DNA from 2 places in the Lysinibacillus sp. NPDC093712 genome. Region 2 is predicted to be linked to the other one. Evidence: riboswitches for the same ligand, from Rfam matches in the RefSeq annotation. Region 2 holds a riboswitch; the other holds the start of a gene.

The links. Region 2 has a riboswitch for lysine ahead of ACQKNX_RS17755 (amino acid permease). Riboswitches for the same ligand answer to the same signal wherever they lie in the genome.
Positions count from the first base shown of each region.
Region 1: another riboswitch for lysine. It lies ahead of ACQKNX_RS06020 (transporter substrate-binding domain-containing protein); the one in region 2 lies ahead of ACQKNX_RS17755 (amino acid permease).

Region 1 is NZ_JBNNUU010000001.1:1,149,539-1,154,948, reverse strand. It holds gene ACQKNX_RS06030 (2-oxoglutarate dehydrogenase E1 component) at 1-367, shown strand, start outside; gene odhB (2-oxoglutarate dehydrogenase complex dihydrolipoyllysine-residue succinyltransferase) at 465-1,706, shown strand; lysine riboswitch at 2,051-2,236, shown strand; gene ACQKNX_RS06020 (transporter substrate-binding domain-containing protein) at 2,356-3,207, shown strand; gene ACQKNX_RS06015 (amino acid ABC transporter permease) at 3,534-4,259, shown strand; gene ACQKNX_RS06010 (amino acid ABC transporter ATP-binding protein) at 4,273-5,004, shown strand.
Region 2 is NZ_JBNNUU010000004.1:490,214-495,623, reverse strand. It holds tRNA gene ACQKNX_RS17805 (tRNA-Pro) at 1-46, shown strand, start outside; tRNA gene ACQKNX_RS17800 (tRNA-Ala) at 59-134, shown strand; tRNA gene ACQKNX_RS17795 (tRNA-Ser) at 150-242, shown strand; tRNA gene ACQKNX_RS17790 (tRNA-Phe) at 255-327, shown strand; tRNA gene ACQKNX_RS17785 (tRNA-Gly) at 337-410, shown strand; tRNA gene ACQKNX_RS17780 (tRNA-Ile) at 415-488, shown strand; tRNA gene ACQKNX_RS17775 (tRNA-Asn) at 501-577, shown strand; tRNA gene ACQKNX_RS17770 (tRNA-Glu) at 579-650, shown strand; gene ACQKNX_RS17765 (nitric oxide synthase oxygenase) at 871-1,917, shown strand; gene ACQKNX_RS17760 (CynX/NimT family MFS transporter) at 2,565-3,770, opposite strand; lysine riboswitch at 3,949-4,124, shown strand; gene ACQKNX_RS17755 (amino acid permease) at 4,208-5,410, shown strand, end outside.

The DNA.
Region 1 (5,410 bases), on a different contig from region 2:
AATTGTATTAGGTACTGGTAAAGTAATGATTGACTTAGCAGACCGCGTGAAAGATGGAGAAGGTTTCGATCACTTACACATTGTTCGTGTAGAGCAACTTTACCCATTCCCAACAGCGCAAGTTGCTGATATTATTGCTAAGTATCCTAACGCTAAAGAAATCGTATGGGTACAAGAAGAACCTAAAAACCAAGGTACTTGGAATTACGCATTGGAAACATTATATGAACTATCTGAAGGCAAAAAGCTTCGTTATGTAGGCCGTCCTGCAATGAGCTCAACTTCAGAAGGTGATGCAGATTCTCATAAAGCAGCTCAATCAGCTCTAATTGAAGAAGCAGTTGCTGAAACGGTAAAAGTAAACTAAAGATATTATTATTACTGGAAGCTGGGCTACATACCTAAGGCAGTAGCCCATTTATGTGCATGATACGCATGCACGTTAATCAAAGGAGGAAATGAAAGTGGCTGAAATTAAAGTCCCTGAATTAGCAGAATCGATTACAGAAGGTAGTATTGCACAGTGGGTTAAAAAAGTGGGAGACCGCGTGGAAAAAGGTGAATTCATCGTTGAGCTTGAAACAGATAAAGTAAATGCTGAAATCATTTCTGAAGAAGCTGGGGTGTTAACACAAATTTTAGCTGAAGAAGGCGATACTGTTCTTGTAGGTCAAGTAATCGCAGTGGTAGAAGCGGGCGAAGGGGCAGCACCTGCACCTGCAGCAGCAGCACCAGTTGCGGAAGCTCCAACACCAGCGGCTCCTCAAGCAGTAGCTGCACCAACACCAGCAGCACCAGTTGTGGAAGAAACTTCTGGCGAGCGTGTAATTGCATCTCCTGCAGCACGTAAACTTGCTCGTGAAAAAGGTATTGATCTTGCAGCTGTATCTCCAGTTGATCCACAAGGTCGCGTACGTGTACAAGACGTTGCAGCTCACGGTACAGCACCTGTAGCAGCACCTCAAGCAACACCAGCAGCTCCAAAAGCAGTAGTAGCTGTTGATGAGTCACGTGTTACAGTTGAAAAAATGAGCCGTCGTCGTCAAACAATTGCTAAACGTTTATTAGAAGTTAAGCAATCGACTGCTATGCTTACAACATTCAATGAAGTAGATATGACAAATGTTATGGCATTACGTTCTCGTAAAAAAGATCAATTCTTTGAGTCTACTGGCTCTAAGCTTGGTTTCATGTCATTCTTCACAAAAGCTGTAGTTGCGTCGCTTAAAAAATACCCTTATGTGAATGCTCAAATCGTTGGCGATGAAATTCACTTAAATAACTTCTTTGATATTGGTGTAGCTGTATCAACTGAAGAAGGTTTAGTAGTACCAGTTGTACGCGATGCTGACCGTAAAAACTTTGCTGAAATTGAAGATTCAATTGCAGACTTAGCTAAAAAAGCACGCGATAAAAAACTAGGTTTAGCTGATCTTCAAGGTGGTTCATTTACAATTACAAATGGCGGTGTATTCGGTTCATTAATGTCAACACCTATTATGAACGGCACACAAGCTGCTATTTTAGGAATGCACTCAATTAAAAAACGCCCTGTAGAAGTAAATGGCGAAGTAGAAATTCGTCCTATGATGTATTTAGCATTATCTTACGACCATCGTATTATCGATGGTAAAGATTCTGTAGGCTTCCTTAAAACTGTTAAAGAGTTACTTGAAAATCCAGAAGATTTATTATTAAATTCTTAATCCGATAAATTAAGTGTTCAAACCCTGCAAACTTAACTGTTTAGCAGGGTTTTTTCATTTTAGATTGATTTCCGCTATAATGGAATTTCCTTGATGGTCTAAATGGCCTTTATTTGACAGAAAAATCGATTCTTATGGTTTATAAATCTTGTTTTTTTATAATAAAAATTTGTGAAATGATGGCAAACATAGTTAATGTTATTCTACTTTATTTATGGATTTTAGAAGGATTATAGGTTAATTTTGTAATTAGTCAGAAAAATGATAAAATTATCTTGACGACTATGCTAGCTTTATAGTAATATTTATATATTAATTAAATAAACAAACCTCACTTTTGTTTTTTGTGAGGTAGAGGCGCGGTATTTATTAGTCCATTGCTGAGTTTAAGCAAGCGAAGACGTAATGGAGAAGGAAATATCGCCGAAGTATAAAAGGAGCTCGTACTTTTATGCTGGGTCTGCAGTGAATAAGTGCAGGACTGTCCTAGTAAATTAAATTCCAGTTTACTAGGTTGTGCTATCTCGGAAACATGGAAATTATAGTGAGGATTTGGGCAACTGTCAATAAAAGGTAAGACCTAAGTTCAAAACTTAGGTCTTTTTTTGTACAGTTGCTTTATTTTTTTTACAGAAAAGGGGAGTTTTAGATGAAAAGAAAATGGTTGTTATTTATGTTAACAGCAATGACAGCAATCGTGTTAGCGGCTTGTGGCTCTGGTGACAAGGATGAAAAGACAACAGGTGATGGTTCAAAGGAAGAAACTGGTGGAGAATTCCGCATTGGGATGGAAGCAGGTTATCCTCCTTTTAACTGGACTCAGCAAGATGATGCAAACGGAGCAGTAAAAATTGCCGATAATGCAGAGTATGCAGGCGGTTATGATGTACAAATGGCAAAAAAAATCGCTGAAGGTTTAGGTAAAAAATTAGTAGTTGTAAAAATGGAATGGGATGGTTTAGTACCTGCGCTTCAGTCAAAAAAAATCGATGCGATTGTAGCAGGAATGTCTCCAACAGAAGAACGTAAACAAACAATCGATTTCACTGAAAACTACTATACTTCTGATTTTGTAATGGTAATTAAAAAAGGTAGCAAGTATGAAAAGGCAAAATCAATTCAAGATTTCTCAGGTGCAAAAGTTACATCTCAGCTAAATACATCTAACTATAATGTTATCGATCAAATTAAAGGTGTAGAAAAGCAAACAGCGATGGAAAACTTCTCTGCAATGCGTGTAGCTCTAGAAGCTGGCAAAATTGATGGCTATGTAGCTGAACGTCCAGAAGGTATTTCGGCAGCAGCAGCTAATGACAAATTCACATTTGTATCTTTTGAAGAAGGATTTGATACAGATATTTCAAATACTTCAATTGCAGTTGGTTTACGTAAAGGTGATGCTAGTCTAGATAAAATCAATGAAATCTTAAAAGGTATTTCAGAAGATGATCGCCAAAAAATTATGGAAGAAGCTATTCTTCAACAACCTGCAGCTCAGTAATACAAAAAGAGATAGGGTTGTCCTTAACGAAAAAACAGCATACCGGCAATTTCAAGTATGCTGTTTTTTTCCAAGTGAAAATTCACCTACAAATTATGAAAAGAGAAGTTGATTTTTACTAATTGAAAGTCGTGACATTTTGCTAAAAGCGACTGGGACAGCCTTTATCATATTTAATTTGTTCAGAGAGGCAGTCATTCTGAATAAAGTCATGTCTAAGAAGTGTGTCACATATTTTGAATAAAGCAAATTAATTCAAATGAAGAGATGATTTCACAAAAGGCATAATTGATATAAAGCAACAACACGTTGTTAGGAGGAACATCATGAGTTTAGAATGGATCATTTCTATTATAGAAAACAACTGGCAAATGTTTTTACGAGGAGCGTATTATACGTTACTCATTTCAACAATCAGTACAATTATTGGTGCATTCATCGGATTTTTTATTGGGATTATGCATACCATTCCAGTTCGTAAAAAAAGTATAAAACATTATTTATTAAAATGTATTAATTTTATACTGACATGCTATGTTGAATTTTTCCGTGGTACACCAATGATTGTACAGGCAATGGTAGTATTTTACGGGCTAGATATTGCTTTTGGCATCGATATGCACTTTATTACAGCTGGTATTTTAGTCGTTTCACTGAATACTGGGGCATATATGGCGGAAATCGTACGCGGTGGGATTGTCTCAATCGATAAAGGGCAATACGAGGCTGCTTCTGCGATTGGCATGGGACATGTGCAAATTATGATGAATGTCGTTTTACCACAAGTTGCACGTAACATTTTACCAGCAACAGGTAACCAATTAATTATGAATATTAAAGATACTGCCGTTTTAAGTGTAATTGGTGTAACGGAATTATTTTTCCAAACGAAATCGATTTCGGGTAACAACTTCCGTTATTTCGAATCTTTCTTTGTCGCATGTGTGCTTTACTTCATTATGACATTTACGGCTTCAAGAATTTTGCTATATGTAGAAAAACGTCTTGACGGTCCGGATGCATATCAAAAAGAACTGAAAGAAATTGACTAGGGGGAACGAACAAATGGCAATCATTCATATAGAACATTTAAGTAAATCATTTGGTCGTAACCAAGTATTAAAAGATGTGAATTTTAAAGTAGAAAAAGGAGAGGTTGTATGTCTAATCGGTTCATCAGGATCCGGCAAGTCAACACTCCTTCGTTGCATTAATTTACTTGAAACACCAAATGGTGGGGAAATTATTTATAAAGGGGAAAATATTTTACACGCAAAACATAACGTTCAAGCTTATCGTACACATTTAGGAATGGTTTTCCAACAGTTTAATTTGTTTAACAATCATAATGTGCTAAAAAATTGTACAGTTGGACAGGTGAAAGTGTTAAAGCGATCAAAAGAAGAAGCTGAAAAAACAGCTTTAAAATATCTTAAAATCGTCGGGATGGATCAATATGTTAATGCAAAGCCTCGTCAACTTTCTGGTGGTCAAAAGCAACGTGTAGCCATTGCTCGTGCATTATCTATGAACCCAGATGTAATGCTTTTCGATGAGCCAACATCCGCGCTAGATCCAGAAATGGTTGGGGAAGTGTTAAAAGTAATGCGTGAGCTAGCAGATGCCGGAAATACGATGCTGATCGTTACACACGAAATGGAGTTTGCGAAGGAAGTTGCAGACCGTGTTGTGTTTATGGATAAAGGTGTAATTGTTGAGGAGGGGCCCCCTTCAAAGGTGCTAGTAGACCCGGAACACGAACGTACAAAAGAATTTTTAAAACGAACGCTGAAGTAAGTTTTATAGTATTTCAATTATTTTCATATGTTTGTATAAAATAATGCCTAAAAAAGTGAGTCCGAAGCGAAGGACTCACTTTTGCTTATCGTATCCGCACGCAGCGGAAGTCAACAGCTTTTGCAATCATGTTAATAAAATGGAATTTATTTATTGATATGTTCAGTTGATTGGAGCGGAGGGCGACGACTCCTGCGGGAACGCACAATACGTAAGACGCAACAATCCGCGCGCTAGCGAGGGTTGCGGCTTACGGTGTGCCCGCGGAAAGCGTCCGCACGTAGCGGAAATCAACGGCAATAGACAACTATACTTATTTTCTAGAATTCCATTCTGCATATAAAATGAAGCAAATGGCAAATACGACAGCGATGATAAAAAACCATTGTGGAACTCCACCGAAACT
Region 2 (5,410 bases):
GTTTGGGACCAAGGGGTCGTAGGTTCGAATCCTGTCATTCCGACCATCTTTTAAAATTGGGGCCTTAGCTCAGCTGGGAGAGCGCCTGCCTTGCACGCAGGAGGTCAGCGGTTCGATCCCGCTAGGCTCCACCATATTTATTTATTTCCGGAGGTATACCCAAGTCTGGCTGAAGGGATCGGTCTTGAAAACCGACAGGCGGGTAACACCGCGCGGGGGTTCGAATCCCTCTACCTCCTCCATTTTCTTTTTCCGGGTCAGTAGCTCAGTTGGTAGAGCATTAGATTGAAGCTCTAAGTGTCGGCGGTTCGATTCCGTCCTGACCCATCTTTTTTTGCGGGTGTAGTTTAATGGTAAAACCTCAGCCTTCCAAGCTGATGTCGTGAGTTCGATTCTCATCACCCGCTCCAAAGAGGGCCTATAGCTCAGCTGGTTAGAGCGCACGCCTGATAAGCGTGAGGTCGATGGTTCGAGTCCATTTAGGCCCATTATAAAATTTTTCCGAAGTAGCTCAGTTGGTAGTAGCACCTGACTGTTAATCAGGTTGTCGCAGGTTCGAGTCCTGCCTTCGGAGCCATGGCCCCTTGGTCAAGCGGTTAAGACACCGCCCTTTCACGGCGGTAACACGGGTTCGAATCCCGTAGGGGTCATCTAGTAAAGCATGTAGCACATTGTTGCTACGTGCTTTTTCTTTGTAATTTTTCAAGTTATTTACTTAGTTCTTATAAAATTTTGATGAAGAATTTTCGACTGTCGGTTTAAATTTGAACAAAGTATTTCATATATAAAAGATGTATGTTTTCTGATGGATTTTTTCGTGGTGAATTTATTTCTATTCATCTAATATGAGGTTAGATGGAGGAAAACGACATGAAACTACAAGAGATACAACGTTTTTTAACACTTTATCAAATGGAGCAAAATGAGTCTGCCCAATGGCTAACAAATAGATTACAGCAAGTTGAAAAAGAGGGAGTATATATTCCTTCAACAGAGGAGCTTACTTTTGGCGCTCGGGTAGCCTGGCGTAATAGTAATAAATGTATCGGAAGATTGTTTTGGCATTCACTGCATGTTGAGGATGCACGCGATGTTTTACATGAGCAAGGAATATTTGAGAAGCTGCTGCATCATATTCGGTATGCGACAAATGGTGGTAAAATTCGCCCAACAATAACGGTATTTGCATCTGGAAGAGTAAAGATTTGGAATCATCAGCTTATACGTTATGCTGGCTATGAGACAGAAGCTGGCATCGTTGGTGACCCACATTCTGTGCCATTTACAAAAGTATGCGAATCATTAGGTTGGCAGGGTGAAGGAACAGCATTTGATGTACTACCACTCGTTATACAGGTGGATAATCGTCAACCTCAATTATTTACAATTCCACGTGAAGATGTATTGGAAGTTGCAATTCGCCATCCTGAGCATCCGCAGGTGGAGAAACTAGCGTTGAAATGGTATGCGGTGCCGATTATTTCAAGCATGCGCTTTCAAATGGCAGGTATTGATTTTCAGGCCGCTCCTTTTAATGGTTGGTATATGGGAACAGAAATTGGGGCACGCAATTTAGCTGATCATGATCGTTATAATATGTTACCGAAGATTGCTGAAATTTTTGGTCTCGATACAACAAAGCAGGCATCGCTTTGGCGTGATCGTGCATTAGTTGAATTAAATATTGCTGTTCTGCATTCCTTTAAAGAAGATGGTGTAAGTATAGTCGATCATCATACTGCTGCACAGCAATTTAAGCTATTTGAAGAGGCTGAGCAGAAGGCAGGCCGTGACTTAACAGGCAACTGGACTTGGTTGATTCCGCCGTTATCTCCTGCAACGACACATATTTTTCATAAGCCTTATGTCAATGTTTATAATACACCAAATTATTTTTATCAGAAACCGCATTACTAAACGTAAAGAGGCAACTCATAGATGATGAGCTGCCCAGACTGTAGACAAACTCGAAGTTTTTCGAATTTGTCTATAGTCCTTTTTTATTTAAAACTAATATAGGGATGACTACTGCCGTTGATTTCCGCTACGGGCGGGCGCTTTCCGCGGGCACAACGTAAGCCGCAACCCTCGCTAACGCGCGGTTTGTTGCGTCTTACGTACTGTGCTGTTCCAGCAGGAGTCGCCCGTCCTCCGCTCCAATTAACTAGTGTCAACACGCTCTTTCAAAGGAAAAAATGAAAATACAGTACGATTATCGCACTTATGATTATATATGATAGTCGTCTGCTTTAATCATTAAACAAATTTAGAGGTCTACTGCCGTTGATTTCCGCGGGCACAACGTAAGCCGCAACCCTCGCTAACGCGCGATCTGTTGCGTCTTACGTACTGTGCGTTCTGAGCCGGAGTCGCCCGCCCTCCACTCCAATCAACTTCAAACAGCTTCAAACAGCTTCATAGAGAGGGGATGCTCGAAAAGTATGGCAAGACGAAAGTAAGAACCCATTTTTCACAATAAAAATAACAAAAGGGATTAAGATTTCTATTCTTAATCCCTTTTGTCGACAAGCTCGGCAGCTCATAGTATGATGAGCTACCTTTTTTTAATTTATATATTCATTTCTAGAAGCTCTAAACGAACAGAAGAATAGTAATGCCGCAACGACAACAAACAGCCATCCAGCTGTATCCCAGCCGCCAAATAAATCATGTAAGTAACCAAATAAAATAGGACCTACTGCGGCTAATAAATAGCCTAATGATTGCGCAAAGCCAGATAAATCTGCTGCCTCAAATGCCGTACGTGTACGAAGTGTAAAGAACATCATTGCAAGTGAAAATGAAGCACCACCTGCTAAGCCTAGCAATATCATCCACAATACAGCAAGACTAGTCCATTCCATGACAAGGCCAGTAAAGCCGATGAAATAAAAGGCAGTAAACATTAAAACGAGGGGTCGCTGTGATGTCATTTTACTAGCGATAATCGGTACAGCTAAAGCCATAGGTACTTGTGAAATTTGCATGATGGAAAACATCCAACCTGCACGATCTGCGGCTATACCTTGTGCAATATAGATTTCAGGAATCCAAGCAGCGGTTGTATAAAATAATAATGATTGAAAACCCATCGCGCCAGTGACTGCCCAAGTAACTGGTGATTTCCACAATGGTATACGTTCTTTCGTAGCGGCTACAGTTGGTTCAGGCTTATTAAATTTTAATTGTGGAATCCAAATAAAAATCGTCACTACGACAAGGGCTAGAGCGATTGCAAGTGCACCTTGCCAGCCAAGAGATGCATTGGCTATGGGATAACTAATACCAGCACCAATTCCAGCTGTTAAATTCATGGACATTGTGAAAAATGCCATCAGTAATCCAACATGATAAGGGAATTTCATTTTAAGTAGCCCTGGAATTAGGACGTTGCCAAATGAAATAGCTACACCTATTATCATTGTACCAAATACGAGTAATCCAGTAGTTCCAAGTGAGCGCAGTACAATTCCTAGCGCTAATAAAATCGTTGATATAAATAGTGTTAATTCAAGACCCAGTTTTCTTGCAACTAATGGGGCAATAGGTGACACTAGCGCGAATGCAAGCAATGGAATTGTTGTTAGAAAGCCTGCAAGTACGTTAGATATACCGAGATCCTCACGAATGAAGGAAATAATTGGTCCTACAACCGTTAATGGCATACGTAAAGTCGAAGCAAGAAAAATTACACCGATGACTAATAAGAGCGTTGTGCCCTTCCAGTTAATCTTTCTGCTAGGAAAAGTAGATTCCTCGTTAGTTGTCAAAATAAGTACCTCCCTGATAGAACAATTATAATTCGAACCACTATAACACTTTATCACATCAATAAAAATAGTAGAATATTCATAAAATACAGAACATTAATCGTTTTATTGAAATGTCTTAGGTCGTATGTTAAACTAAGACACATCATAAATTTAATAATTATATGCCTCATGTTTGTATTGAGGTAGAGGTCGCGGTATTTATAAGTAAGCTAATGGAAATGACAAGCATTGAAGATGTTAGCCGAAAGGAAATATTGCCGAAGTGTGAGGGGACTTGAAAACCTCATGCTGGGGCTGTCTCCGAAAGGAACAGAACTGTCACGTTGGACAACGTGTTGTGCTATCATTTTTAAGAAACAGAGGATTTACTTAGCCATCACAACGTTCATGTGATGGCATTTTTTTGCCTCTTAGAAAAGGAAGGAAGCTTTAACGTGAGTGAGATAAAAACTAATCAGCTCGGTCATAAAGCACCAGAGTTGAAAAAAGAATTAAAAAGCCGCCATATAACAATGATTTCGTTAGGCGGTACGATCGGAACTGGGCTATTTCTTGCAAGTGGTGGTGCTATAGCGCAGGCTGGACCAGGTGGTGCACTTCTTGCTTACGCATTAATCGGCATTATGGTGTACTTCTTAATGACAAGCTTAGGTGAAATGGCTGCTTATATGCCTTCATCAGGTTCATTTAGTACGTATGCAACAAAATTTGTAGATCCAGCGCTTGGCTTTGCGCTTGGCTGGAACTACTGGTATAACTGGGCGATTACAATTGCCGCTGAAATTGCAGCAGTTTCTCTTATAATGAAGTACTGGTTCCCAGACAGCTCTTCGGCACTATGGACAGTCATATTTATTGCGATTGTACTAACATTTAATTTACTATCTGTAAAAAGCTATGGTGAAAGTGAATATTGGTTCGCAATGATAAAAGTTGTGACTGTTATTGTTTTCATTATCGTCAGCCTATTGATGATTTTTGGTATTTTAGGTGGGCAAGCTCCTGTAGGCTTTACGAATTTCTTTATAAGTGATGGACCATTCCACGGTGGCTTCCTTGCTACATTCGGAATATTTCTAGCAGCAGGCTTCTCGTTCCAAGGAACAGAGCTGTTAGGGATAACTGCTGGGGAAACTGATGATCCTGGTAAAAATATTCCGAAGGCTGTTAAGTCTGTCTTTTGGCGTATTATTTTATTTTACATTTTAGCCATTGCAGCAATTGGGATGTTAATTCCATTTACAGATGCTCGTTTACTGTCTGAAGATATTGCTGTTTCACCATTCACATTAGTGTTTGACCGCTTAGGAATTGCCTTTGCTGCTTCATTAATGAATGGCATTATTTTAACGGCGATGTTGTCTGCAGGTAATTCTGGATTATATGCATCATCACGTATGTTATGGCAATTAGCAGTAGATGGACATGCACCTAAGATTTTCGCTAAGCTAAGCCGTCGCGGAATTCCAATTTACGCATTACTGTTGACATTAGCAGTAGGTTGCTTGGCATTTTTAGCATCATTCTTTGGTGATGGCGTTGTCTATATGTGGCTTTTAAACGCATCTGGGATGTCAGGCTTTATTGCATGGCTTGGTATTGCCTTTAGTCATTACCGCTTCCGTAGAGCTTTTGAA